DNA from 4 places in the Actinomadura sp. NPDC000929 genome. Region 4 is predicted to be linked to each of the others. Evidence: riboswitches for the same ligand, from Rfam matches in the RefSeq annotation. Region 4 holds a riboswitch; each other region holds the start of a gene.
The links. Region 4 has a riboswitch for cyclic di-AMP ahead of ABWI04_RS22840 (CHAP domain-containing protein). Riboswitches for the same ligand answer to the same signal wherever they lie in the genome.
Positions count from the first base shown of each region.

Region 1: linked by a shared signal. The riboswitch ahead of ABWI04_RS37385 (C40 family peptidase) and the one ahead of ABWI04_RS22840 (CHAP domain-containing protein) in region 4 are both predicted to bind cyclic di-AMP.
Region 2: linked by a shared signal. The riboswitch ahead of ABWI04_RS21710 (NlpC/P60 family protein) and the one ahead of ABWI04_RS22840 (CHAP domain-containing protein) in region 4 are both predicted to bind cyclic di-AMP.
Region 3: linked by a shared signal. The riboswitch ahead of ABWI04_RS16000 (CHAP domain-containing protein) and the one ahead of ABWI04_RS22840 (CHAP domain-containing protein) in region 4 are both predicted to bind cyclic di-AMP.

Region 1 is NZ_JBEUPA010000180.1:5,771-12,759, reverse strand. It holds gene ABWI04_RS37410 (C40 family peptidase) at 1-352, shown strand, start outside; gene ABWI04_RS37405 (MarR family winged helix-turn-helix transcriptional regulator) at 366-869, opposite strand; gene ABWI04_RS37400 (amidohydrolase family protein) at 931-2,217, shown strand; gene ABWI04_RS37395 (Mut7-C RNAse domain-containing protein) at 2,247-3,029, shown strand; gene ABWI04_RS37390 ((deoxy)nucleoside triphosphate pyrophosphohydrolase) at 3,058-3,444, shown strand; gene ABWI04_RS37385 (C40 family peptidase) at 3,441-4,457, opposite strand; cyclic di-AMP (ydaO/yuaA leader) riboswitch at 4,465-4,596, opposite strand; gene typA (translational GTPase TypA) at 4,788-6,641, shown strand; gene ABWI04_RS37375 (FHA domain-containing protein) at 6,712-6,989, opposite strand, start outside.
Region 2 is NZ_JBEUPA010000061.1:17,208-24,196, forward strand. It holds gene ABWI04_RS21705 (MFS transporter) at 1-1,342, opposite strand, end outside; cyclic di-AMP (ydaO/yuaA leader) riboswitch at 1,686-1,823, shown strand; gene ABWI04_RS21710 (NlpC/P60 family protein) at 1,833-2,567, shown strand; gene hpnH (adenosyl-hopene transferase HpnH) at 2,637-3,641, opposite strand; gene shc (squalene--hopene cyclase) at 3,703-5,568, opposite strand; gene ABWI04_RS21725 (polyprenyl synthetase family protein) at 5,601-6,608, opposite strand; gene hpnE (hydroxysqualene dehydroxylase HpnE) at 6,605-6,989, opposite strand, start outside.
Region 3 is NZ_JBEUPA010000036.1:42,505-49,493, reverse strand. It holds gene ABWI04_RS16005 (bifunctional glycosyltransferase/CDP-glycerol:glycerophosphate glycerophosphotransferase) at 1-2,383, opposite strand, end outside; gene ABWI04_RS16000 (CHAP domain-containing protein) at 2,589-3,356, opposite strand; cyclic di-AMP (ydaO/yuaA leader) riboswitch at 3,369-3,521, opposite strand; gene ABWI04_RS15995 (PP2C family protein-serine/threonine phosphatase) at 3,990-5,882, opposite strand; gene ABWI04_RS15990 (hypothetical protein) at 6,067-6,828, opposite strand.
Region 4 is NZ_JBEUPA010000067.1:15,027-22,015, reverse strand. It holds gene ABWI04_RS22850 (M48 family metallopeptidase) at 1-119, opposite strand, end outside; gene ABWI04_RS22845 (hypothetical protein) at 116-1,381, opposite strand; gene ABWI04_RS22840 (CHAP domain-containing protein) at 1,421-2,254, opposite strand; cyclic di-AMP (ydaO/yuaA leader) riboswitch at 2,264-2,419, opposite strand; cyclic di-AMP (ydaO/yuaA leader) riboswitch at 2,556-2,754, opposite strand; gene ABWI04_RS22835 (C40 family peptidase) at 3,250-4,203, opposite strand; gene ABWI04_RS22830 (NYN domain-containing protein) at 4,480-5,757, opposite strand; gene ABWI04_RS22825 (DEDD exonuclease domain-containing protein) at 6,049-6,989, shown strand, end outside.

The DNA.
Region 1 (6,989 bases), on a different contig from region 4:
CCCGGACGCCTACGACTGCTCCAGCCTGATCCAGGCCGCCTACCGCCAGGTCGGGCTGAACCTCCCGCGCACGACGTTCGAGCAGTGGCCGTTCGGGGTGAAGATCGCCAAGGGCAAGGAGCAGCCCGGCGACCTGGTGTTCTTCAACTCCGGTCCCGGGACGTCGCCCGACAATCCCGGCCACGTCGGGATGGTGATCGGCGGCGGCAAGATGATCGTCGCGAGCTGCTCGGCGTGCGTGCCCGCGATCGGCGTGAAGACCTACAAGAAGCCGAACTGGGTCGGGGTGACGCGCCCGCTCGCGCGGCCGGACTTCAAGAAGAAGGTGGCCGAGCTGGCCGCGCGCCGGTAGCGGCCCGGCGGGGTCAGCGCAACCGGCGCCGGCCCACGACGAGCACGATCTCGCGCAGCGCGTCGGCGGCGGCCCGCACGTCCTCCGGCGGCACCCGGGCCAGCACCTCCTCGTGCGCCACCCCCGACGCGACCAGGGCCTGCTCGGTGACGCGCAGCCCGTCCGCGGTCAGCTGGACGAAGCGGCTGCGCGCGTCGCCCGCGTTGGCCTCGCGCTCCACGTAGCCGGCCTTCTGGAGCCGCTGCAGGACGTTGCTCGTCCCGCCCGAGGTGAGGAACGCCGACCGCGTGAGCTCGCTCGGCCTCAGCCGGTACGGCTCGCCCTCCCGGCGCAGCACGGTCAGCACTTCGAACTCGGCGTAGGTGAGGCCGAGTTCGGCCAGCGGGCCCCGGAGCGCCTGCTGCACCAGCGTGGCGACGCGCCCCGCGCGCTTGCTCAGTTCCAGCATCGCGACGAACGGCTCGGTCAGGCCGTCCCGCCGCCACGCGTCGGCCAGGTCATCGATGTCGTCCCGCACGCCCCGAGCGTACTCGCTCGACTGATTGCTTTTCGTAAAGCTATCTTTTAAGCTTTCGTCCATGGCAAATTCTCTGCTGCTCACGAACGGCCTCGTCATCGACACCGCGCCCGAACCGACCGTGCTGGGAACCGCCGACGTGCTCGTCGAGGACGGCCGCATCGCCGCGGTCGGCCCGGACCTGGCCGCGCCGGACGGCGCCGAGACCATGGACGCGACCGGCCGCATCGTCATGCCGGGCTTCGTCGACACCCACCGGCACACCTGGCAGGCCGGGATCCGCGCGGCCCTGCCGGACGGCACGCTCCACGCCTACCTGCAGCGCGTCCTCGGCGAGCTGGCGCCCCGGTACCGGCCGGGCGACGTGTTCGCCGGGACGCTCGCCGGGTCCCTGGAGTGCCTCGACTCCGGGATCACGACGCTGGTCGACTGGTCGCACATCCAGCTCAGCGAGGGCCACACCGAGGCGAACATCGCGGCGCTGCGGGCGTCCGGCATCAGGGCGGTGTTCGGGTACTGCTACGGCGGCGACGGCGGCCTCGACGCGCTCGCCGCCGAGACCGGCCGCGTCCACCGCGAGCACTTCGGGTCCGGCGGCCAGGTCACGATGGCGATGGCGGCGCTCGGCCCCGAGATCGGGGGCGACGAGCGCGCTCTCGCCGAGTGGCGGACGGCCCGCGAGCTCGGGCTGCCGGTCACGGCGCACCTGGGCGGCCACGGCGCCGAGAGCGCCGCGCGCGGCCTGGCGTTCCTCGACGCCAACGGACTGATGGACCACCCGGCCACGTACGTGCACGCCAACTTCTACACCGACGAGGAGCTGAAGCGGATCGCCGGAAGCGGCGGGACGGTGTCCGCCGCCCCCGCCATCGAGGCGGCGCTGGACATCGGCGCCCCGCCCACCGGGCGCGCCCGCGCCGCCGGCGTCCCGACCGGGCTCGGCGCCGACACGGTCACCTCCGGCCCCGGCGACATGTTCAGCATCATGCGCGCCGCCTACGTCCTCGAACGGGGGCGCCCGGACGGCGCCGGCCTCGGCTTCACCGTCGCCGACGCGCTGCGGACGGCCACGATCGAGGGCGCCGAGGTCGCGGGGCTCGCGGACGTCACCGGATCGCTGACCCCCGGCAAGCAGGCCGACCTGCTCGTCCTGCGCACCGACACCTTCGGCCTCGCGGCGGCGCACGACCCCGTCGCGGCCGTGGTCCTGTCAGCGGACACGCGTAACGTCGACACCGTCCTGGTCGGCGGACGCGTGGTCAAGCGCGGGGGAGCGCTGGTCGGCTACGACGTCCCCGCCCTCCTGGCGTCCCTCGCGGACTCCGCCGCGCACGTGACAGCGGCCTGAACCGGGGAGAATCGTCGGCCGCGCGTGGCATGCTGATCGGCGTGGAGTCCGAGATAACGATCCGCGTCGCCGACGAGCTGCTGATGTTCCTGCCCGCGACCCGGCGGGAGTCCCCGGCGCGGGTCCCCTACGACGGGACCTCGACGCTGGGGCACCTCGTGGAGTCGCTGGGCGTCCCCCTGCCCGAGGCGGGCCCGATGACCGCCGACGGCGAGCCCGCCGGGCCCGGCGCCCGCCCCGCCGCCGGGGCCGAGGTGCGCGTGGCCGCGGTCCCGCGCCCCCAGCCCGTGCCGCTGGACCCGGGCCAGGTCGCCCCCCGCTTCCTCCTGGACGTGCACCTCGGCACGCTGGCCCGGCGCATGCGCCTGCTCGGCCTCGACACCGCCTACCACAACGACATGGACGACCCGGCGCTCGTCGTCCAGGCCAACGAGGAGCGCCGCGTCCTGCTCACGCAGGACCGCGGCCTCCTGCGCCGCCGCGCGCTGTGGTTCGGCGCCTACGTCCGCGGCTCGCGCCCCGACGACCAGCTCCGCGACCTGCTCGACCGCTTCGCGCCCGTCCTGCGCCCGTGGACGCGCTGCACCGCCTGCAACGGCGAGCTCGTCCCGGTCGACAAGCAGGAGATCGAGCGCGAGCTCCAGTCGGGCACGCGCCGCAGCTACGACGTGTACGGCCGCTGCGCGGTCTGCGGGCAGGTGTACTGGCGCGGGGCGCACGGCGACCACCTGGAGGAGATCGTCCGCGACGCGACGCGTCTGGTCGACTCCCTCAGGCGGGACGGAACCGGACGGACCGGCGCCGCGGTCTGATCACGAACACGGAGAGGAGCTGGTCGCGATCGATCTCGTGGTGGTGGGGGCGGCGATCCTCGCGGAGGGGCGGCTGCTGGCCGCCCAGCGCGCCGAGCCGCCGCACATGGCGGGCGGCTGGGAGCTTCCCGGCGGCAAGGTCGACCCCGGAGAGTCGGACGAGGACGCCCTGGTGCGCGAGTGCCACGAGGAACTGGCCGTGAAGGTACGCCTGGGCCGCCGCGTGGGCGGCGACTGGCGCCTCAGCGGACGCGCCGTCCTCCGCGTCTGGACGGCCGAGCTGGTAGAAGGCGAGCCGCAAGCCCTGGAGCACCTGCAACTCCGCTGGCTGGCGCCCTCAGAGCTCCACGACGTCAACTGGCTCCCCGGCGACCGCCCGGCAGTAGACCTCCTGGCCGCCCAAGGCCTCGGCTAGGAAATCCTATTCGCGCCTGCGAAGTCGGAGCGGTCGGAGAGTTTGGAGATCTTGACCACGTCGCCGGTCTGGGGGGCGTGGAGGTACTTGCCGTCGCCCAGGTAGATGCCCATGTGGTGCAGGTTGCTGCCGAAGTACACCAGGTCGCCGGAGCGGAGGGCGCCGCGGGAGACCTTCGTTCCCATGGCGAACAGGTCGCCGGTGTAGTGCGGGAGGCCGGGCTTGCCGACCTGGGCGTAGGCCCAGACGACGAGGCCCGAGCAGTCGAAGCTGCTCGGTCCGGCGGCGGCCCACACGTACGGGGAGCCGAGCTTGGTGAGCGCCTTGCGGGCCATCTTGGCGGGCAGGCCGGAGCCCTTCACGGTGGCGCTGAGGCCGGTGCGCGGGTCGCTCGCGTGGGTGGTGGTCAGCTTGTCGAGGCGCTTCATCACCTCGGAGACCTTGGCCTTGGCGGCCTCGCGCGCCTGCTTGGCGTCGTCCCAGGCCTTCTTGACCTGGGCGGTCTTGGCCTTGGCGGTGCGCTCCGCGGCGTCGGCCTGGTCGATCTGCTTCTTCAGGGCGAGGACGGCGGTGGCCTGGCTCTGCGCCAGGTAGGCGCGGTCGGACAGCCCCTCGGGGGAGGCGCCGGAGCCGAAGAGGACGTCGGGGCCGCCGGCCATGTAGTTCGCGGCGGCCAGGCTGCCGAGCTTCTGGCGGGCGGGTTCGGCGAGGGCGCGCAGCCGCTCGGCCTCCCGGGTGGCGTCCTGTTCGGCCTTGCGGGCCTTGGTGAACTCGACGCGGGCCTTGTTGAACTTCTCCGTGAGGATCTCGGCCTCTTCGTTCAGCGCGTCGAGGCTCTTGCGCAGGCCCTTCTCCGTCGTCGGCGTGGGGCTCGGCGCCGTGGGCGCGGAGGCGGGCCGGAACGGCTGGGCGGCGTGGGCGAGGTCCGGCGCGGTGGCGCCGAGACCGATCAGGAGCAGGGTGGCGGTGGCGGTGGGCAGAACGCGACGCCGCCGGGGGGAATCCGGAGCCAAGCCGGTGTTCTCCTCTCCTCGTACGCCTACCGGGTTAGCTGACGGGTTCGGGCCAGGAGTCGCCCTACGACGAGCGTCGATTCACCCCGAGGGTGGTGGGTCCCCGGTTCTCCCGCGGGAGATTCGGCGTTCCGGCCGCAGTCCCCTGGGGGCGGGACTCCGGACGACCGGATCTCGGGCAGATTACAAAGGATGCGCAAAGTTGGCCAATCGAGGTCCGTGTGACCGATGGGGCGAACGACTCGGAGTGGGTGGTACGCACGGCCAAGTAGAATGGGTACGGCCGCACGTCTGCGGCGACTCCCGAACTCTCACGCAAGGCGAACCCGCATGCCCATCTCCACGCGCGACGACCTCCGTAACGTCGCGATCGTCGCCCACGTCGACCATGGCAAGACGACGCTGGTCGACGCCATGCTCTGGCAGTCCGGGGCCTTCCGCGAGAACCAGGACGTCGACGACCGCGTGCTCGACTCCAACGACCTGGAGCGCGAGAAGGGGATCACCATCCTCGCGAAGAACACCGCGGTCCTGCACAACGGCCTGACGATCAACATCATCGACACCCCGGGGCACGCCGACTTCGGCGGCGAGGTCGAGCGCGGCCTGTCCATGGTGGACGGCGTCGTCCTGCTGGTCGACGCCAGCGAGGGCCCGCTCCCGCAGACGCGCTTCGTGCTGCGCAAGGCGCTCGCCGCGCGGCTGCCGGTGATCCTGGTCGTGAACAAGACCGACCGCCCCGACGCGCGCATCGACGAGGTCGTGGACGAGACCTACGAGCTGTTCATGGACCTCGACGCCGACGAGGACCAGATCGACTTCCCGATCGTGTTCGCGTCCGGCCGCGCCGGGCGGGCCTCGCTCGACAAGCCCGCCGACGGCGCCATGCCCGGCAGCGAGGACCTGGAACCGCTGTTCAAGGTCATCACCGAGACGATCCCCGCGCCGTCCTACGACCCCGACGGCCCGCTCCAGGCGCACGTGACGAACCTGGACGCCTCCAGCTACCTCGGCCGGATCGCGCTGTGCCGCGTGCACGCCGGCACGATCAAGAAGGGCCAGCAGGTCGCCTGGTGCCGGCGCGACGGCAGCGTCGAGCGGGTGAAGATCACCGAGCTGATGATGACGGAGGCGCTCACCCGCAAGCCCGCGGACGAGGCCGGGCCCGGCGACATCATCGCCATCGCCGGCATCCCCGACATCATGATCGGTGAGACCCTCGCGGACCCGGACGACCCGCGCCCGCTGCCGCTGATCACGGTGGACGAGCCGGCGATCTCCATGACGATCGGCACCAACACCGGGCCGATGGCGGGCCGCGAGAAGGGCACCAAGGTCACCGCCCGGATGGTCAAGGACCGCCTCGACCGCGAGCTCGTCGGCAACGTGTCGATCCGGGTGCTGCCGACCGAGCGCCCCGACGCCTGGGAGGTGCAGGGCCGCGGCGAGCTGGCCCTGGCGATCCTGGTCGAGAACATGCGCCGCGAGGGCTACGAGCTGACCGTCGGCAAGCCGCAGGTCGTCACGCGGGAGATCGACGGCAAGAAGCACGAGCCGGTCGAGCGGCTCACCGTCGACATCCCCGAGGAGCACCTCGGCGCCGTCACGCAGCTGATGGCGGTCCGCAAGGGCCGCATGGAGCACATGACCAACCACGGGACGGGCTGGATCCGGATGGAGTTCCTCGTCCCGGCCCGCGGCCTGATCGGGTTCCGCACCGAGTTCATGACCGAGACGCGCGGCACCGGCATGGCGCACCACGTCTTCGAGGACTACGAGCCCTGGTTCGGCGAGCTGCGCACCCGTCCGTCCGGCTCGCTCGTCGCCGACCGGTCCGGCGCCGCCACCGCCTACGCCATCACGAACCTCCAGGAGCGCGGGACGTTCTTCGTCGGCCCGACCACCGAGGTGTACGAGGGCATGATCGTCGGGGAGAACTCCCGCGCCGACGACATGGACGTCAACATCACCAAGGAGAAGAAGCTCACGAACATGCGGTCGTCCACCGGCGACGAGCTGGAGCGGCTCACCCCGCCCCGCGCCCTGTCGCTGGAGGAGGCGCTGGAGTTCTGCCGCGAGGACGAGTGCGTCGAGGTCACCCCGACCGCCGTCCGCATCCGCAAGGTCGTCCTGGACGCCAAGGAGCGCGAGCGCACGCGGGCCCGCACCAAGCGCGCCGGCTGAGCGCCGAAGCCGAAAGGGGCGGCCCCGCGGTTCTCGGAACCGCGGGGCCGCCCCTTTTCGTGCGTGCCGCTCAGCTCAGCTGGACGGTGCCCGTGACGTCGGCGGCCAGGCGGAGCTGGTCGCCGTCGCGGAGCGGGGCGTCCACGCCGCGGGGGAGCCGCTCGCCGTTGACGAACGTCCCGTTGGTGGAGCCCTCGTCGCGCACCCAGGCCGTCCCGGACGGGTCGAGCCACACCGTCGAGTGGCGCCGCGACACGTTGTCGTACTGCGTGAACGTGGCCGCCACCGGCGACTGGCCCGCGTCCCGGCCGAGCACCAGGTGCTGGCCGACCGAGACCTTGAGCTCGC
Region 2 (6,989 bases), on a different contig from region 4:
CCGCCCGCGAGGCGGCCGGACCGTGCTCGCGCAGGTAGCCCGCGGTCGCGCCGATCGCGACGGTGTTGACGACGGCGGTTCCGATCGAACCGCCCATCTGCGACGCGGCGTTGACGACCGCGGCGGCGACCCCGGCCTCGCGCGGGGAGACGCCCGCGGTCGCCAGTGAGAACGCCGGCGGGAACACGGCGCCCATGCCGATCCCGAGCAGGACCTCGACCGGGACGACGGCGGTGGCGTAGCCGCTGCCCGCGTCGAGCCGGGTCAGGGCGGCCAGCCCGGCCGCGGCGATGAGCAGGCCGGCGGAGATCAGCAGCCGGGCGGGCACCCGCCGGGTGAGCCGGGCGCCGACGAGGTAGCCGCTCGCGGAGTTCGCGACGGCCATCGGCAGGAACGCCAGCCCGGTGCGCATCGGGGAGAAGTGCGCGACCACCTGGAGGTAGTAGGTGAGCGTGAGGAAGACCCCGAAGGCGCCGACGACCGCGGTGGCCACCGCGAGGTAGGCGCCGGCCCGGCCCCGGTCGGCGAGGATCCGCAGCGGCAGCAGCGGCGCGGCGTGCCTGGCCTGGCGCACGGCGAACAGGGCGAGCGCCAGGCCGCCGACCGCGAGCGGCGCGGTGGTCCGCCAGGCGTCCCAGCCGTGCGGGGCGGCCTCGCCCGCGCCGTACACGACGGCCGCCAGGCCGCCGGTGACGAGGACGGCGGAGATCCAGTCGACGCGCGCCCCGGGGAACGCCGGCGGCGCGGGAAGGACGATCCGTCCCGCCACCGACGCGGCCGCGGCGATGGCGACGTTGACGTAGAGGCACCAGCGCCAGTCGGCGTACTGGGTCAGCGCGCCGCCGAGCAGCAGCCCGACCGCCGCGCCGCTGCTCGCCACGGCGCCGTAGACGCCGAACGCCTTCGCGCGCTCCCTGGGCTCGGTGAACGTCACCGCCAGCAGCGACAGGGCGGTGGGCGCGAGCAGCGCGGCGAACGCCCCCTGCAGGGCGCGCCCGACCACGAGGACCCCGAAGCCGGGCGCGGCCCCGGCGATCATCGAGGCGACGGCGAACCCGGCCAGCCCGGCCAGGAAGCTGCGGCGCCGCCCGACCAGGTCGGCGATCCGGCCGCCGAGCAGGAGCAGCCCGGCGAAGGACAGGGTGTACGCGGTGATCACCCACTGCCGGTCGGCGTCGCCGAAGCCGAGCGCGTGCTGGGCCGTCGGCAGCGCGATGTTCACGATGGTGGCGTCGAGCGCGATCATCAGCTGCGCGACGGCGATGACGACCAGCGCCGCCCAGCGCCGGTTCGGGACGGCCGCGGACGGACCGGACGCGGTCCGCGCCGGGATGGCGGTCATGGAACCCACCTCCTCTAAGTGAAGGGTTCTCCTCCGGATATTAACTGGAGGTTTCTCCTCCGTCTAGAGGCGCATCGGGCCCGGATCGCCTCCCCGGCACGCCCACAACGGCGGCAGGCGACGGCCGGGGTGCCGGGTCGGCACGGCACTGAGCTGCGGAATCATCGCCCGCGACCTTGCCGTCTCTTGGTGATTTCAGTAGCTTTGCCCCTTCAAGACGCCTTCCAGGCGTTTTGTCCCACCGTGGGGTTTCCGAGCGCGGTGGGGCGGGGTGCCGTCCCCGCGCGACAAGGCCCGAGATCCCTCATCGATCGGGCCCCACATCGTCAGCGCCGCTGTCTCTCAGCGGCACCCGCCGAGTCCGCCGTGGCGCGGAGCCGGGGACCCAACCCGAACTGGGGTGAATCGGCCTGTCAGGCCGTAGGGCGACTTCCACGTCCGAACCCGTCAGCTAACCCGGTAGGCGGCACATGGAAGCAAGGAGCCCCCCTTGAAAGGCAAGCACCTCGACCGGCCGCGCGTTCTGCGGCCCGGCCCCTGGGTCACCGTCACGCTGACGGGCCTCGCCGTCTTCGGCGCGACGGCGGCCATGCCGACGACCCTGCAGCACGCGTCCACCGAAACCGTCGCCGCCGTCCAGACCGTGCCGCAGCAGCGGACCGCGCCGCGGCAGGCGGCGCCGCGGGAGCAGGTCAGAGCGCAGGCCCAGGTCCAGAAGGAGTTCAAGGCCCCAGCGAAGGCCGAGCCCTCGGCGAAGACCGAGTCGTCGGCGAAGGCCGAGCCGCGGAAGCAGGCCGCCGCGCCGAAGTCGGACGCGCGGTCCAAGGTCATCGCGCGGGCCAGGACCTGGCATCCGCACACCGGCCGGCGGGTCCCCTACAGCCAGACCAGCACGCACAACGGCTACCGCACCGACTGCTCGGGATACGTGTCCATGGCGCTGGGGCTGCCCAAGCCCGGGACGAACACCGTCGGCCTCACCGCGTCGCGGTACACCGAGCGAATCGCGATGTCCGAGCTGAAGAAGGGCGACCTCGTCATGGACGCCCTCGGCAGCAACACCACCCGGCACGTCGTCATCTTCGAGAAGTGGGCCGACAAGGAGCACTCGTCGTACTGGGCCTACGAGCAGCGCGGCCGGTACGGAACCGACCACCGCGAGCTCGACTACGGGCTCTCCTCGGGCGACGAGTACAAGGCGTACCGGCCGACGTCCCTCACGTAGGCGTCCCTGAAGACGCCCGGCATCGGCGGGACGCCGGTGCCGGGCGGAACGGGCTTGGAGAGAGAGGGGTCAGACCGAGCGGACGGCCCGCAAGGACTCCTTCAGGGAGCCGAGGGTCGAGAAGACGGCCGTGGGTTCGTAGCCGCAGTGGGCCATGCAGTTGGCGCAGCGGGAGTCGCGTCCCCTTCCGTAGGAGTCCCAGTCGGTCTCGTCCAGGAGTTCCTGGTAGGTCTGCGCGTAGCCGTCCGACATCAGGTAGCAGGGACGCTGCCAGCCGAAGAGGGAGTAGGACGGGATCGCCCAGGCCGTGCAGGGGAAGTCGACCTTGCCTTCCAGGAAGTCCAGGAACAGGGGCGAGTGGTTGAAGCGCCACCGCTTGCGGTTGCCGTCCCCGAACGCCTTGCGGAACAGCTCCCGCGTCTCCTGGACGCCGAGGAAGTGGTCCTGGTCGGGCGCCTTGTCGTAGGCGTAGCCCGGCGAGATCATCATCTCGTCGACCCGGAGGTCGTCGTTGAGGTAGTTCATGACGTCGATGACGGTCTGCGGCGTGTCCGTGTTGAAGATCGTCGTGTTGGTGGTGACGCGGAACCCCCGCCGCTTGCACTCCCTGACGGCCGCGACGGCGTCGTCGAAGACGCCCTCCTTGCACACGGACGCGTCGTGGCGTTCCCGCAGCCCGTCGATGTGCACCGCCCACGCGAAGTACGGCGAGGGCGCGAACTTGTCGATCTTCTTGGGGATGAGCAGCGCGTTCGTGCACAGGAAGACGTACTTCCTGCGGCGGACGAGCTCGTTCACCAGCTCGTCGATCTGCGGGTGCATCAGCGGCTCGCCGCCCGCGATGGAGACCATCGGCGCGCCGCACTCCTCGATCGCGGCGAGGGCCTGCTCGACCGGCATCCGCTTCCTCAGCACGTCGTGCGGGTGCTGGATCTTCCCGCAGCCGGCGCAGGCGAGGTTGCAGGCGAACAGGGGCTCCAGCTCGACGATGAGCGGGAACTTCTCCCGGCCGCGCAGCTTGTTGCGGAGGATGTAGCTTCCGATGCGAAGGCTCTGGCGGAGCGGCATGCTCATGGTGTCGGGACCTCCTCGTGCAGGGTGAACTCGGCGGTCCCGCCCGGTCCGCGCCCCCGCCTCATGCCGCGCCCTCCAGGTAGCGGCCGAGGGCGCTCAGGGGGAAGACCAGGCGGTACAGGTGGTAGTTGATGTAGAAGTCGCCGGGGAAGCCGGTGCCGGTGAACTGCTCCTCGTCCCAGTTGCCGTCCGGGCGCTGGTGGTCGACGAGCCACCGCACGCCGGCCTCCACGGCAGGGGTGCGCTCGCCCGCGGCGAGCAGCGCCAGCAGTGCCCAGGCCGTCTGCGACGGGGTGGACTCGCCCCGCCCGATCCACGCCGGGTCGTCGTAGGAGCGCAGGTCCTCGCCCCAGCCGCCGTCGGGGTTCTGGTGGTCCTCCAGCCAGACCACGGCGCGCCGGATCGCGGGCTTGCCGGGACGCACCCCGGCCGCGACGAGCGCGGGCACCACGCTTCCCGTGCCGTAGACGTGGTTCGCCCCCCAGCGCCCGAACCACGAGCCGTCCGCCTCCTGCGCCCGGAGCAGCCACACGACGGCACGCCTGACCACGGCCGACTCCGCGAGGCCCTCCTTGGACAGCGCCTCCACGACGTGGGCGGTGACGTCGGCGGACGGCGGGTCGATGACGGCGCCGAAGTCGCAGAAGGGCAGCTTCGTGCACAGCTCGCGGGTGTTGTCGGCGTCGAAGGCGCCGAAGCCGCCGTCGCGCGAGGCCATCCCCTCCAGCCAGCGGACGGCCCGCCTGATCGGCTCCTCCGCCGCCGGTAAGGCGGCCCGGCGCAGCGCCAGGATCGCCTCGGCGGTGTCGTCGGTGTCGGGGTAGACGTCGTTGTCGAATTCGAACGCCCAGCCGCCCGGCGGGACGTCCGGCCGCTTCACCGCCCAGTCCCCCGGCCCGCGGACCTCCTCGCCGACGATCCATTCGGCGGCCCGCAGCAGGGACGGGTGGTCGGCGGCCACCCCCGCGTCGGCGAGCGCGTTCACGGCGAGGACCGTGTCCCAGACGGGTGACTGGCACGCCTCAAGGCGGCGTCCCTTCCCGTCGCGGATCGTGAAGCGTTCGAGCCCGTCGAGGCCGCGCCTGATGACCGGATGGTCGAGGCCGTAGCCGAGCTCGTGCAGCGCCATCAGCGAGTACACCCACGGCGGCTGGATCCCGCCCCAGCAGCCGTCGGCCTCCTGCCTGGCGACGATCCAGTCGGCGGCCCGGCGCAGCGCCGCCCGGCGCAGCGGGCGCACCGGCCGCCTCTCGTACACGTGCAGGACGCGGTCGAGGGCGTTGAACGCCGCCCCCCAGCCGCGGGCCTCCCGGGCCGGCATCACGCCGCGGCGCAGTTCGGGCAGGTCGAACGGCAGGGCCCGGACCGGGCGCAGCGACCCGAGGATCGTCAGCGGGACGATCGTCTGCCGTGCCCAGCACGCCCAGTCGTAGACGTTCAGGGGGACGCGGCTCGGCAGGTACATCAGCTCGGGCGGCATGACCGGCAGGTCGTCCCAGGACCACTGGCCGAACAGCGCCAGCCAGACGCGGGTGAAGACGCGGCTGCCCTCGATGCCGCCCGCCTCCCGCACGTAGGCCGCGGCCTCGCGCATGTGCGCGGCGTCCACCGGGTCACCGGCGAACCTCAGCGCGACGTACGCCTCGATCGTGGTGGACAGGTCGGCCGGGCCGCCGTGGAAGTTCGCCCACGTGCCGTCGTCGCGCTGCCGGGAGCGGATCCAGCGCGCCGCGTCCTTGGTGTCGGCGTCGGAGCGGATGCCGAGGAACTGGCGGAGCAGCAGGTCCTCGGCGTCCATGGTCACGTTGGTCTCCAGCTCGGCCTTCCACCAGCCCTCGGGCGACTGGAGGCCGATCAGGCGGTCGCGGGCGGCGTCGACGGCGGCGGCGGCCGCGCCGGTGAGTCCGGACACGTCGGTGGTGGTCATGCAGCGCTTCCCTTCTCGCCGGCGCGGCGGGGTCAGTGGTCCCGGGAGGTGACGAACAGGGCGATGTCGCGGAACTCGGCGGCCACGGCGCCGTCCATGCCGGACTCGTCGAGGTGGCGCCCGGCGGCGGCGACGCGGCGGTCGGCCTCGGCGGAGGCCCAGTCGCGCCCGCCCGCCGCCTCGACGAGCCGGGCCGTCTCCCGCAGGGCGTCGTCGGACGGCGCCCCGGGGTCGGCGTACAGCGCGGCGAGCCGCCGCGACTCGGGGCGCCCGGCGTTCAGCGCGTACACCACCGGGAGCGACTTCTTGCGCGCCCGCAGGTCGGCCAGGACGGGCTTGCCGGTCGCGTCCGGGCTGCCCCAGATGCCGAGCAGGTCGTCGACGAGCTGGAACGCGAGGCCCATCTCGGCGCCGAAGCCGGTCAGGTGGGTGACGAGCCGGGCGGGGCCCTCGGCCAGCATCGCCCCGATCGAGCACGCGCAGGCGAGCAGGGCGCCCGTCTTGTCGGCCGCCATCGCCAGGCACTCGTCGAGGGCGACGTCGTCGCGCTGCTCGAATCCGATGTCGAGCGCCTGGCCCGCGATGAGCCGCTGCGCGGCGGCGGTCAGCGCGCGCGCCGCCCAGTGGGCGCCGCGCGTCTGCTGGTCCAGGAGCAGGTTCTCCGACAGCGCCATCAGCGCGTCGCCGCCGAGGATGGCGGCGGACGGGCCGAACACCGTCCAGGCGGCCGGGCGGTGCCGGCGGGTCCGGTCGCCGTCCATGATGTCGTCGTGCAGCAGCGAGAACGCGTGCACGAACTCGACGGCGACGGCGCCGGGCAGCGCCGTCTCCTCGGACGCGCCGGCGGCCCGCGCGGACAGCAGCGCCAGCGCGGGGCGCAGCGCCTTGCCGCCCGCGGCGGCGGGCTCCCCGTTCTCGTCGGTCCAGCCGAGGTGGTAGGCGACGACGCGGCGGGTCCACGGGTCGAGCCGCTCCGCGGACGCGCGCATGGCCTGGTCGACCAGGGCGCGCCCGCCGGTGATCGAGGTCGGGACGGTCATCGCCCGCTCACCCCGTCCGGGGCCGTCCGGCGCAGGTGGCGGCGGACGAGCCGGGCCGCGGTCAGGCCGCTGCGCACGGCTCCCTCCATCGTGTCCGGCCAGCCCGTGTCCGTCCACGCGCCGGCGAGGAACAGCCACGGCAGCCGGGTCGCGGACGCGGGGCGCAGCGCCTCGCTGCTGGGGCTCTGGCGGAACGTCGCGTGCCGCTCCCGCGTCACGAAGAAGTCGGTGACGCGGGCGCGGCGCGCGGCCGGGAACAGCCGCTCCATCTCGGCGAGGTAGACCGCGCGCAGCGCGGCGGTGGGCGTGTCGATCCAGCGGTCGGCCGCCGAGACCGAGACCGCCAGGTACTGGCCGCCGCCGGTGAGGCCGCTGACCGCG
Region 3 (6,989 bases), on a different contig from region 4:
CGGGACGCCCCTTCGGCCCGGTGACGTACGTGGGCGCGTACAGGACTGCCCGGCGCCCGTCGTCCAGGCCGAGCGACTCGCGCAGGGCCGCGACCTCGGCGGCCAGCTCCGGGTCGCCGTCCACCCCGTTGACCAGGGGGTCGTTGCGGGGATACCCCACCGGGAGCAGCTCGGAGCGCACGCCGAGGCCGCTGCAGAGCGTCTCGGAGTCGTGCCCGGAACGCACCAGGAAGCAGTCGAAGCGCTCCACCATCCGCCGCAGCCGCTCCTGGTCGCCCGCGGGCCCCGACTTCATCCGCGGCTGGTCCAGCCCCATCAGCTTGAACGCCGACCCGTGCCAGGTCTGGATGTAGGTGGTCTCGGGACGCTTGCGCAGCCGGTCCGGGAAGCCCTGGTTGTCGATCCAGAACTGGGCCCGCGCGAGCGCCAGGTAGTACGCCCAGGACCCGCGCTTGACGAGCCGGGCGTCGTCGGGGAACCCCTTGGGGGACGAGGCGTACGACCACACGGCCGTCACCGGGCGGCCGGACCTGCGCAGTTCCCGGTAGATGTACTTGGGGTTGTCGGAGTAGTGGCGGCCGAGCTGGCTCTCGAAGACCGCCAGGCCGGCCCGGACGGGCAGCCGGCTCAGCACCCGGTTGAACACGATGATCTTGGTGTTCCGGCCGGTCAGGGTCCGGCGCACCGCCCGGCCCAGCTCCCGGAACCGGTGCCGGGTCAGCCGTCCCGGGCGGGACAGGGCGGCGCGGCGCGCGGCGGCGCGGGTGAGCCGCGCCCACGGGCTCCCCGCCTCCAGGGCGAACGCCAGGTGCCCGCCCTCGGTGACGTAGGAGCGGAGCCGGTCCCCCGCGAACCGCGTCAGCCGCGGCCGGACGGGCAGCGAGACCCCGCCGAGCGACGGCGACCCGCGCCCCTCGCCGAGCCGGGTGACCACCTCCTCGCCGTCCACCCGGATGCGCAGCCGCACGTCCCAGACGGGGTCGATGAACCCGAGGGGGCGGATCCTGCGGGCGGGGTCGAACTCGGCGCGCCAGGTGAGCCGGTCGCCCTCATGCCGGACGGACGCGCGGACCCGCCCCTTCCGCGAGCGGCCGCGCCGGTCGCGGAACTCCAGCGTCCCGGCCAGCTCGGCATCCCGCGGGATCCGCTCCAGCGGGTTCAGCACGTGGCCGGCCATGAGCACGCGGCCGCCGCGCGTCTCCAGCCGCGTCACGGTGTTCGCCGGGCGCAGCTCCCGGAGGGGACGCACATGGAACCCGAAGGACGTGACGTCCCGGACGCGGCGGCCGAGCGTGCCGCGCGGGCGACCGGCGCCCCAGTAGACCCGCCCGTCCCGCTCCACCAGGCGGGCGCGCAACTCGGGGCGCTTCACGGGGTCGTACTCGGCGGCGGCGAGCGCGCCCGCGTGATCGCCCTCGCGGATCAGGTGCGCGGCGATCGCGGGCAGCGGGTTGGCCTGCTCGAAGACCCGCGGGTCCAGCTCATCCAGGTAGGCGGCGGCCAGGTCGAGGAAGCGCGCCTGGTGGGCCGGGTCGCGGTCGCGCAGGTCGCGCAGGTACAGCACCAGGTCGTGGTTGACGAACTTGACGTCCTTGGCCCGCTGCAGGTCGTAGGCGCCGCGCAGCGCGAAGAGCATGTCGATGCGGCGGTGGATCTCCAGCCGGTCGGTGAAGTTGGCCAGGTCGGCGCGCCGGTTGGAGATCGACGGCGCCCGCGTCCGCTCCTTGACCAGCCAGTTGTAGACGCGGTGCGGGATCAGGGCGGTCCGCCCCGCCTCCAGGTAGGCCTCGGCGGTGAACAGCAGGTCCTCGTAGTGCAGCCGCTCGACGAACCGCAGGCCGTGCTCCTCCAGGAAGCCGCGCCGGTAGGCCTTGTTGGTCGAGAGGGTGTCGTAGAGGAGATCGGGTCTCTCGCTCAGCGACCCGTAGACCGCGCTGTGCCGGTAGAGCCACGGGTACCAGGGGCGGATCCGCCCTTTGGCGCCCTCGGGCAGGTCGAGGAAGATCCGGTCGCAGAGCCCCGAGACCACGTCGGCGCCGGTGTCCTCGGCGGCGGCGAGGAGGTTGAGGCAGGCGTGCCGGTCCAGCAGGTCGTCGCTGTCGAGGAACATCACGTACCGGCCGGTGGACTCCTCGATCCCGGTGTTGCGGGGACGGCCGCAGCCGCCGGAGTTGGCCGGCAGGTGGACGGTCCGGACCCGCCCCGGATGGGCCGCGGCGAGCCGGTCGGCGGCCTCGCCCGTCCCGTCGGTGCTCGCGTCGTCGACGATCACCGTCTCGACGCCGCCCAGCGACTGCGCCAGCGTCGAGGCCACCGCCCGCGGAAGCCTGCGGGCGTCGTTGTAGGCGATCACCACCACGCTGACATCCGGGCGCACCGCCATGGGCATCCCCCTCCGCAGACTCCGGCGTGCTGGATTCCTTTCCAGGAACTCCGCACTGAGGTCCAAGAGGGATCAAAGGCTGTCAACGCTTAGCATTACCCACCGTCACCGGAGGGTTTGGGCACAACACCCGGAACGCCAGAAGGCGCCCGGCCTGGAGGCCGGGCGCCTTCGCGAAGCGCGCACCTTCTCGGGACGCGTCGGATCAGCGGGCGTAGTCGGGGTAGCCGTAGCCGACGACCTGCGACTTCTCGCGGACCTTCTTCTGCACCGCGTTGTCGGTGTTGCCCTCGACGGTGGTGATGCTGCCGTCGCCGTTGTCCTTGACGACGATGCCGACGTGGTCGATGTCACCGATGCCGGCCTTGGAGCCGTCCTGCCAGTCGAAGAACACCACGGCGCCCGGCCTGGCCTTGTGGCCCCAGCGGTCGGTCTGCTTGAACCAGCTGGCGTGCTGGACGGTGTAGGCGTCCCAGCCCATGTTCTTGACGCCGGTCTGGGCGCCGAGCCAGGAGACGAACATGTTGCACCACTGGGCGCCGTTGTACTCCTTGACCGAGAAGCCGCCGTCGCGCTTGGCGGTGGCCTTCGCGTGCGGAGTCGAGATGTACCACTTGTGGTACTTGGTCTGACCGCCCTTGCCCTCGTGGACGCCGACCTGCGACTCCGCGAGCTTGATCACTTCGGCGGGCTTGACCGCGTGCGGGGGGACCTTGAAGCCCTCGCGCCGCGCCTCGGCGACGGCGTTCTCGGCCTTCACCGTCTTGGCCCGGGAGGGCTGGTGAGCGGCGGTCCCCTGCTCGGAGACCACCGCCGCCTGGGCGGAGGTCTCGGCGGCCGCGCGGCCGCCGGCGAGGGGGTTGACCACCGAGAGCCCGACCGCGCCCGCCAGGACCGCGCCCACGGCGACGCCGACGGCCTTGTCCTCGGGGGTGAGGCGGTTGAGCGAAAGTCGATCGAAAAGACCGGACATGCAGGGAATCTCCTTGTCTTCCATGGCGCCTACCGGGTTAGCTGACGGATTCGGGCATGGAAGCAGCCCTACGGCGCGACTCTCGGGCGCGCCGATTCACCCCAGAAACGTGGGTCCCCGGCTCCGCTCCGGTCACCGACCGGACGGACTCGGCCTCGCACCGCGGGAGCGGTGCAGGTATACGGATGTTCTCTCTGGCAGATCTTGATGAGGGGGCGCGCGTCGATTGGCGCGCATCGCGTGCGGATACCGCTCCGCGATCCTCGGCCGCGCATGGTGCGGCCGGTGGCAACGCATGGGACGCGCTGCGTGATTCGGGATCGAAGGTACCAACCTTCTCAAGAAAAGCAAACCAGGCATAAAGTAAAGTCTTGCCTGCTCAAAGCCCTCTCAAGAGACTCCCAACACCGGGGCGGCACCGCCTCTTCCCGATCTTTCTCGAGAGGCGCCCAACCCCTTGCCCGCCGCCCTTACCGAGCCTTCGGGAAAAGGTAAAGAAGATCGAATAGGGGGCGTCGGACGGTCTCCGCCGAGGCGGCCCGCCACCCGGCCGCCCCGCCGGGTGAGGCGCACGTCACACTAGGTGATCTTCGCTGGCCAGGCGTGCCGTCCGTCACCGCGAGGCCCGGACGGTCACTCCACGTAAAGGGCGAACAGCGTGGTGTCGTCCGCCGCCCGGTCGTGCTCCATCCGCGCCAGCACCTCGTCCAGCACCCGGTCGGGACGCGTGGAGGAGTCCCGCAGGATGTGGGTCAGGCGGACGATCCGCTCGTCCAGGTCCGCGTCCCGGCGCTCCACCAGGCCGTCGGTGTAGAGGAAGAGCATGTCGCCCGACGTGAGCCCGGTGGTGATCGTCGTGTACTCCCAGCCGGGCATGGCGCCGAGCATCGGGTCGCGGACCACCTCCAGCGGGGTCGCCCGCCCGTCCCGGACCAGGATCGGCGGCGGATGGCCCGCGCACGTCCACTCCAGGACGTGCCGGGACGGGTCGTAGTGGGCGACGATGGCGGTGCCCGTCGCCGGCGGGTCCATGCCGCCGATCAGCTCGTTCAGCCAGCCGACCAGCCGCCCCGGGCGCTCCCCCGTGCAGGCGAGACCCAGCAGGCCGTTCCGGGTGCGCGCCATCGCCGCCGCCGCCGGCAGCCCGTGCCCGGCAGCGTCCCCGATCGCGAACATCGCCCGCCCGTCCTGGAGGGCCTTGGTCGCGAACCAGTCGCCCCCGATGCGGGCCGTGCTCTCCGCCGCCATGCTGCGGATCGAGGTGCACAGGCCCGGCAGCTGCTCGACCTCGTCCTCGTCCGGCAGGATGGCCCGCCGCAGGGTCACCGCCACGCGCCGCTCCTGGGCCGTCCGCGCCTGCTGGCGCAGCATCTGCCGCCGGGTCTCGGCCAGCGCGCGCTCCACCCCGCGCCGCCGGGTGATGTCCTGCGACACGATGTTGATCGAAACGGGCAGGCCGGACTCGCCCAGCACGGGCTCGGCGAACACCCACAGATGGCGGGGCGTCCCGTCATGGCTGATCACGCGGTGCTCCGCCTCGACCGGTTCACGCCGCGAGAACATGGTCTGGACGGCCTCCTCGACCAGCGGCAGGTCGTCGTCGGCCACGACCTTCGGCAGGTCGTGCGGCATCGGCGGCACCTCGTCGGAAGACAGGCCGTAGTTGGCCAGCATCTGCGGCGTCCAGTCCGCCTCCCCGGTGGCGAGGTCCCACTCCCCGAACCCGATCAGCGCGAGCCGCTCGACCCGCTCCAGCCGCCGCGCGATACGGTCCTCGGCCAGGTGGTACCGCCATGTCACACAGATACCGGTAGGCACCCGCACGCATCGCACACTCATCCGCGACGAGCGGGACAGGCCCCGCTGAGCCGTCGAGTACTGGATCGAGGAACGTTCCAAACGCGTCCCGGACTCCAGCACCCCGACGTAGTCGTCGAACAGGCCGCTGAGCACCGCCCCCGGGTCCGTCCGCAGCAGCCGCAGTCCGGTCAGCTCCTCCCGGCCCCGCCCGAACATGTCCTTGGCGACGCCGTTGAGCTCCGCGAAAAGGAAGTCGACCACGCTGCCGTCCGGCCCCCGCACCGGGACCAGGTGGGCCGCCGAGTCGAGCGCCCCCTCCAGCACCGCCGTCGCCGCCGGGTCGTCGGGCACCCCCGCGAGGATCTCCGCGTCCCCCGCGGTGTCCTCGGCCGTCACCCGGCGCAGGACGTCCTCGGCCTCCGACAGGACCGCCTGGCGCTCCGCGGGCACCTCCTCGGCGCGCGGCGCCCTCCGCCCCGCCACCACGGCCCCCACCGGCCCGCCGCCGCCGTCCTTGACCAGCAGCGACGCCGCCTCGGCCATGTCGATGTCCAGATCGCGCGCGAGCCAGATCAGGTGCTGCAGGGCCTCGCCCGGCGGGACGCCGAGACGCCGGGCCAGCACGACCCGCGCCTCCGCCAGCACGGCCCGGTCGCGCGCCGCGCCCCGGAGGTCCTCCACGTCCGCGCCGGGCACCCCGGGCTGCGTGCCTTCCGCTTCCGCCAACCCCGTCCCCCGTTCGGCGTCACCTGCCCCTGGGAGAAAAAAGCTACATACGTCAGTGAGGGACTATTCGCCCATGTCCCTGCAAAGAGGCTAGATCTTTGCCCGGGTTTTCCGTTCACGCCCGAAGCCGACCACTTCCGGTGACCGTCTCAAAACGGACCCGTTCCCCGCCGTGTGACCCACGTCACACCCGCGTCACCTGCCGCGTCAGCGAGGTGATCCGCGCCGCCGCCGTCCCGAACGGAGTCCCCGCCGGATGCAGCGTCAGCACCACCACGATCTTGTCCCCCACGACCCCCGTCGTGTGCAGCACGGGCCGCCCCAGCCCCAGGTCGGGCCGCCACGCCGCCGGCCGCACATGGCACGGCTCCGACGGCGTCTCCCCGAACCCCGACCACCCCTGCTTGACGGCCCACGGCCGCTTCACCGCCCGCGGGATCCCGAACGTCTGGTCGAACCCGTCCGTCCCGCAGGGCGTCGACGCCCGCAACTGCTGGAGCACGAACTCCCGCTGCCCCTCCGGCGCCCGTTCCAGCAGGTACCGGTACATCCGCACCACGTCCCGCGCACTGAGCGCCGTGTAACCCCAGAACCCGGGCTTCTCCGCGGGCGGCGGCGCGGTGTCCTCCAGCCCCATCTTCCGCACCATGCGCTCGATGATCTGCTTCCGCCCGCCCCGCCGCCAGAACTCCGTGGCGGCCCCGTCGTCACTGGACCGCAGCATCGGCACCAGCAGCCGCCGATCGGCCGCCGACACCTCATGCCGATCCATGTAGTCCACCGCGATGAGGATCTTCACCACCGAGGCCGACCGGAACGTCCGCCGCGTCGCCCGCGCGACCACCACCCGCCCGGCGGCCCGATCGAACACCTCGTACGAGGCCCGCACACCAACCGGCACCCGCACGACCGGCGCCTTGGACGGCGCCTCCGAAACCCGCGGCACGGACCTCTCCGGCTCAGGACTCCCGCTCACCGCCCGAGCCCCTCCACCGTCCCCGCACCCGCACACCAGCCCCAGGCCCAAGACCCCGGCCAGCACCGCCCGCAAACGCACCATCAGGCCTGCCTACCAGAGATCCGCGCCCCCGTATCTCGGTACGCACG
Region 4 (6,989 bases):
GCGAAGAGCACGGCGGCGGCGACGGCGGCGGCGATCCGGGGCCGGCGCGCGGGGGCGGCGCCGGGGGTTCCGGCGGCGGAGTCCCCGGCGCGGTCCTCGTCGGTCTCCGCCTCGCTCATGCGAGCTCCTCCTTCACGTAGTCGCGCCACAGTGCGGTGAAGCGCTCCCGCGTCAGGCCGAGCACGTCGCGCAGCGCCGCGGCCTCCGGGGCGCGCCCGGCGGCCCGGTAGAGCCGCACCAGCGCCGCTTCACCGTACCGGTCGGCGACCATCCGGCAGGCGAGCCAGGCCTCCTGGTAGGCCTGGGAGAGGCGGGGGGAGCCGCCGGCGAACGCGTCGGCGGAGGGCAGCGCGGAGGGCGTGCGCCCGGCGGAGACCTCGCGGCGCAGCTCGCCCGCCGCCGACCGGGTGCTGATCTTGACGCGCCGGTAGCCGACGTAGTCCGCGAAGCCCTCGATCAGCCACAGCGGGGTGCGCCCGTCGCGGGCGCCGCCGGTGGCGACGTGGGTCAGCTCGTGGGCGAGGACGACGTCGCGGCCCAGCTCGTTGAGGCGGCCGAAGGTGCCGGGGGAGACGATGACGCGGTCCTCGCCGCGACCGCCCCCGGCGGCCGGGGCGACGGCGGCGAGCGCGGCGATCTGGCCGAGGCTCTGCCCGGGGCCGGCGAGCGCGGAGGCGACGGTCGCGTCGGCGGGGACGAGCGCGACGACCCGCCGCGCCCACCCCGTGCCGACCACGGACGTCACGACCGGGACGGCCGCGTCCAGCCGCCGGGCGATGCCGTCGAGGCCGGCGCCGTCGCCGACGACCAGGCTCGTGCGGCCCCTGACCACCGTCAGGGGGCCGCAGTCCCAGATGTCGGTGTCGTCGGCGAGGCCGCGGGACGTCCCGTCGCCGACGATCGTCCACGCCCCGCCCCGCGGGGCCAGCGTGAGGTAGCGGGTGCGGGCCACGTCGCTCCGGTCGAAGCCGCGCAGCCTGTAGCGCGCCTCGACGCGGACGACGGCGGTCTCGCCGTCCACGGTCTCGACGCGGACGACGCGCTCCCGCCAGCCTTCCAGGGGAAGCTTCCGGAGGTTCCCGTACATGCGGGACTGGGTGTCCTGGAAGGCGGCGGGGGCGTTGCCCACCGTGGCGAGGAACGCCATGCGGTCGCCTTGGCGGACGGCCGCGGCGCGATTGGCGAGGACGGCGGAGGCCAGAGAGGGATTGAACGTCCCGGCGGACGGGGAGCCGGGAGCACGGGCGCCCGCCGCCCGGCCGCCGGAGCGCGAGCCCGCCAGGCCGGCGCCTCCGGCGAGGAGGACGGCGACCCCGCCCGCGCCGAGGGCGAGGACCCTGCGCCGCGTGACGGGGGCGTCCTGCCCGGGGCCTTCCTCCATGGGCGCGATCCTATGCAGGGCGCGGGGCGTGGGGCGCCGTCACGACCGGTAGTCCGGGTAGCCGTAGCCGACGACGACGTCTGTGGAACGTTCCTTTATCCGGACGGCGTTGTCGGTGTTGCCCTCGACGGTCTCGATCGTGCCATCGTCGATCTTCTTGACCACCATGCCGACGTGCTCGATGTCGTCGACGGACTCACTGCCGCCCCACGAGAAGAACACGATCGCGCCGGGCCTCGGCTCGTTGCCCCAGCGGCCGTGCTCCTGGAACCAGCGGGCGTGGGCGACCGTCCAGGCGTCGCTGCCGACCTGGTCGCTGAAGCCGATCTGCTCGCCCACCCAGGAGACGAACATGTCGCACCAGTTCGCGTCGCCGTAGCCGCTGAGGGAGCCGCCGTCGCGCGCGAGGGTCTCCCGCGCGCGGGACGTGGCCATGTACCAGTCCTGGAACTTGGTCTCGCCGCCGCCGTCCTCCTCGACGCCGACCTGCGAGCGGGCGAGCTCGATGGCCTGCGCGGCGGTGGGGCGCGACTTCGCGACGGTCTTCGGGGCGGCCTTCTCGGAGGTCTCCGCCTTCGGCTGCTCGGGCTGGTCCTTCTTCGCCGGAGCCTTCGAGCCGGTCGTCTTGCGCTCGTCCTCGGCACGGCGCCCGGGCGGGCCGCCGTGCGCCGTCAGGCCGGGGGCGAGGTCGGCCGCGGCGGCGGCCCTCACCGGGGTGGAGCCGAACGGCAGGACCGACGCCTGCGCGGTGGCGGCGGCGGTGCCGAGCACGGCGGCGCCGACGATCACGCCGCCGGTCGTCCGCCAGGTCAGGGACAGGGGGTTCGGCTTGCGGTGCCTGCCGTGGGTCTTCTTGCAGTGCGCGCGTGGCACGGGGGGATCTCCTCGACTTCCATGCCGCCTACCGGGTTAGCTGACGGGTTCGGGCGTGGAAGCCGCCCTACGGCCCGCGAAGGCAGGCCGATTCACCCCGAAAAGGACGCAGTGGGTCCCCGGTTCCACAGTGGACGCGCATGCGGGGCACGGCGGTCCGCGGACTCGGCGGTGACGTGCCCGGGGGCGGGCACGCCGGTTCTGAATGGGGAATCTCGGCGGGCGTGGACGCCCGCGGAGTGCAGGGGGTGGGGGCGTGGCCGCGTGGCGGCCACGCCCCAGGTAACGCTGCGGGATTCACTCCTTCTCTTCCAGACGCCTACCGGGTTAGCTGACGGGTTCGGGCGTGGAAGTGGCCCTACGGCGGCTCTCACCGGACTGCCGGGAGAGACGCGCCGATTCACCCCGGGTGCCGGAATGCCCGTCCGGAGAATTCCTCCGGACTCCGGCGCAGATGGGTCCCCGGTTCCGCGCTGAGGCGGATTCGGCGCTGCCGCTGCGATCCTGGGGGCGAGATGGGGCCCGGCGCGGGACCTGTCTCCCGCGTGCGAACGAGCGGCGCCTTGTGTTGTGGACGGACGGCGGCCCGTCTCCGGGGACCGTCCGGGGCCTGCCCCGTGTACGCCACCGCGGCTGCGCGCTCAGCGCCATGCACGCTGCGGGCGTGCGCACGGTGGACGGGGTCGGCCGGGTCTGCGACGAGACCGTGCGGCGCCTTCGGGCGCCGCGGGACGGCACGTGGGGCGTGCCGCCTGGGGGGAGCGGCGCGTGGCTCGCGCCGCCGTCACGCGGGTGCTGGATGCGCCGCGTGGGGCCGGGGCGCCAGGTGGGCGCCGCGGGTCCACGGCGTCTGGAGGGCGCCGTGAGTGGTGCAAAGGTACCAAAACCCCAAAAGAAGGCAAACCCCCCCAAAATCAACAACGGACCAGGTCAAGCCTGGTCCGTTGTCGATGGAGGTCCCGTGACGCCCGTGGAGCAGGGGGTCAGGCGGTGCGTCAGGGGCGCCCGGCGCCGTAGAAATTGCTCTTGTAGTAGCCGGAGCTGATGTCGCTGATCTTGACGACGTCGCCGGTGTGCGGGGCGTGGATCATCTTGCCGCCGCCCACGTAGAGGCCGACGTGGCCGAGGTTGCTGAAGAACACCAGATCACCGGGCTGCATGTTGTTCCAGGCGACCCGCTTGGAGCTGGTGTAGGCGTACTGGGTGTTGGTGGTGCGGGTGATGCTGACGCCCGCGGCGGCCCAGGCCTTCATGGTCAGACCGGAGCAGTCGTAGGAGTCCGGGCCCTCGGCGCCGTAGGAGTAGGGCTTGCCGAGCTGCGCGTAGGCGAAGTTGAGCGCCGTGCGGGCCGGGCCGCTCGCCGGGCCGTTGTAGGTGCCGCCCGTGGGGCCGCCGCCGCCCGGGCGGGAGGGGGTGCTCCCGCCGCCGAGCCGGCGCACGAGCGCCTTCTGCTTCTGCACCTGCTTGTCGAGGTCCTGCTTCTGCTTCTTCAGCTCGTCCTGCTTGGACTTCACCTCGTCGTAGGCGGCCTTCGCCTGGGACTGCTCGCGGCGGAGCCGCTGGGCGGTCGCGAGGAACTGGGTGAGCTGGGAGCTGCGCTCGTGCGACAGGTGCGAGAAGACGGCGGCCTGGTCGAGGATCGACTGCGGGTCGTTGCTGCCGACGAAGCCGGTGACGTCGGCCGAGTCACCGTTCTTGTAGGCGGTGGCCGCCATCTGCGCGATCTTGGACCGCTGCTCCTCGAAGTCGGCCTGCTCCTGCTTGCTCGCCTTGGTCGCGGCGTCGAACTTCTTCTTGGCGACCTTGAGCTTCTCGCGGTTCTGGTTGAACTGCTCGACCTTCTGGTCCATCTTCTCGTTGAGCTTGTCGAGCGTCTTCTGGGCCTGCGCCCGGGTCGGCTTGGGCTCGGCGTGCGCCACCACCGGGGAGCAGGTCAGGGAGACCGCCACGGTCAGTCCGGCGACGGCCGCCAGGCGACGGCGGAGGCCTGTGCCCGCAGAGCCCGCCCCGCGGCCAGGCCGCTGCGCCGGTGCCCCGATGTGATCATTGGCCACGGTCGGTTTCGCCCCTCTCGTCCACGACGTCAGCGGACGACATTAGCGAGGGGCAACAGCCGTCACAACCGATTCATCACTCTTTGATTGACATCTCTCATTATCATCCACTTTTAGTGACGCCATGATCACATACCGCGAGGACTGCCTTATCGGAGCCTTATGGGCGTCTTAGGAGCGGCCCAGCCTGCGCAGCAGCAGGGAGGACGGGCAGGGGCGCGCGTTGGCGCGCCGGGCGGCGTCGGCGACCTCCCGGTCGGACGACACCACGACCACCGAGCGGCCCGGCGGCTCGGCCCGCACGAGCTCGCCGATCAGCTCGTCCGCCGTCTGGCCCGGGTGGCTGAACCGCACCCGTACCCCGCGCGGCGCCGCGATGGCGACCGGCGCGTCCAGTTCCGCCCCGTCGAACACGCACGTCACCTCGGCGCGCGTCTGCGCGGCGAGCCCGCCGAGCCCCGACAGCAGCCGGCTGCGCTGGTCGGCCAGCGGCAGCTCCCCGTACCCGGTCTTGGTGACGTTGTAGCCGTCCACCACCAGGTGCACCTGCGGAAGCGTCAGCAGCCGGTCCAGCAGCTGCGGGTCGCTGTCGGACAGGGCCCGGCCGGGCAGCGCGCGGTGCGCCAGCCGGTCGGGCTCCAGCCCGCCGACCGCGTCGGCGGGACGGCCGATGGTGGAGGGCAGGGCCAGCTCCCGGCGGACGCCCTGCGCGGCGTCCACCAGCGCGTCCAGCAGCATCCGCAGCCGCACGTCGTCGACGTTGCGCCCCTCCCGCGCGGCCCGCTTGGCGGTCTCGGCCGCCTCCTCCGCCCGCGCGGCCCGGGCGCGCAGCCTGCGCAGCTCCTTGTCCGACGCGGCGGTCGACTCGCGCGCGGCGGCGAGCTCGCGGTCGGCCTCCTCCGCGACCGCGTGTGCGCGCTCCTCCGCGGCCCGGAACCGGGTGCGCGCGTCGTGCAGCTTGCGGCGCAGCTCGGCGACCTCGGCCTTGGTCTCGCGCAGCTCGGCGCGCAGCTTGGCCAGCTCGGCGCCGCGGGCGTCGCGGGTCGCGGCGAGCTCCGCCTTCAGCGCGGCGACGCGGCGCTCGGCCTCCTGCTCCTCCGACGCGCTCGCCGAACGCGCCAGCTCCTCGCGCGCGGACTCCACCAGCTCTGTCCAGCCCGCCGGGCGCAGCAGGTAGGCCAGCACGGCGACGCGCACCGGGTCGGCCGCGGGCGGCACGTTCCCGCCCTCGACCGCCTCCACCAGGTCGGCCTGCGCCTCCCGGAGCGGCGCGGCGACCCGGCTCCGGAACTCCCCGTCCTTCTCCAGCACCGCCGCGATGTGCTGGCCCGCGAGCCTGGCGCGCTTGCGGCGCTCGAACCGCGCGAACCGGCGCAGCGGCACGGGGATCTCCTCGGAGGGCAGTGACCCGATCAGGTCGGCGGCGGCCTCCACCACGCCCTGCCGCACCGCCTCGGGCAGCGGGCGGGACGCCTTCTCCGCAGGCTCCCCGTCGCCGGGGGTCGCTTCGGGACCGCTGTCGATGATCCCGCTCCTTCCGGGCTGCGCCGCCGGTGGGCTGTGTGTTCCCGAGCGCGGTACGCCCTAACCAGGGCGAACGTGCGATCGGACGGATCGCGCCCGGCCCTCGGCGGGATGCCTCCCGCCCGTCCTCGCGGCCCCCGCCCGGCGGGACGTCCCGGCGCCCCCCAACCCTAGCGGCACGAAGTTCTGTCGGTGGGGTCCTCTACGGTCGCGCTCATGACGGCTGCGCACGGTGTCCAAGGGCGCGGAGCCCAGGGGCACGGGGCCCGGGGGCACGGCGTCCAGGGCACCCTGGACGACCTCGGCACCCCCCTCAGCGACGTCACCTTCGTGGTGGTCGACCTGGAGACCACCGGCGGCTCGGCGGCCGACTCGGCCATCACCGAGATCGGCGCGGTGAAGGTGCGCGGCGGTCAGGAGCTCGGCGAGCTCGGCACGCTCGTCGACCCGGGCGGCCCCGTCCCGCCGTTCATCACCGCGCTCACCGGCATCACCACGGCGATGGTGACGGCCGCGCCGCGGATCGAGTCGGTGCTGCCGGCGTTCCTGGAGTTCGCGCGCGGCTGCGTCCTCGTCGCGCACAACGCCTCGTTCGACATCGGCTTCCTCAAGGCCGCGTGCGCCGCGAACGGCTACGCCTGGCCCGCGTTCGCCGTCGTCGACACCGTCGACCTGGCGCGGCGCGTGCTGTCCCGCGACGAGGTGCCCAACTGCAAGCTCGCCACGCTGGCCCGCTTCTTCCGGACGTCCAACGAGCCGACGCACCGGGCCCTCGCCGACGCCCGCGCCACCGTGGAGGTGCTGCACGGCCTCATCGAGCGGCTCGGCTCGTTCGGCGTCACCTCGCTGGAGGAGATGCGCGGCTTCGCGAAGGCGCCCACCCCCGAGCAGCGCCGCAAGCGGCACCTCGCCGACGACGTCCCCTCCACCCCCGGCGTCTACCTCTTCGAGGACCACGCCGGCGAGGTGCTCTACGTGGGCAAGAGCGGCGACCTGCGCTCGCGCGTGCGCAGCTACTTCACCGGCTCGGAGACGCGCCGGCGCGTCCGGGAGATGGTCGGCCTCGCCGAGAACGTCCGCACCATCGTGTGCGCCACGGGGCTGGAGGCCGAGGTCCGCGAGCTGCGGCTGATCGCCGAGCACAAGCCGCGCTACAA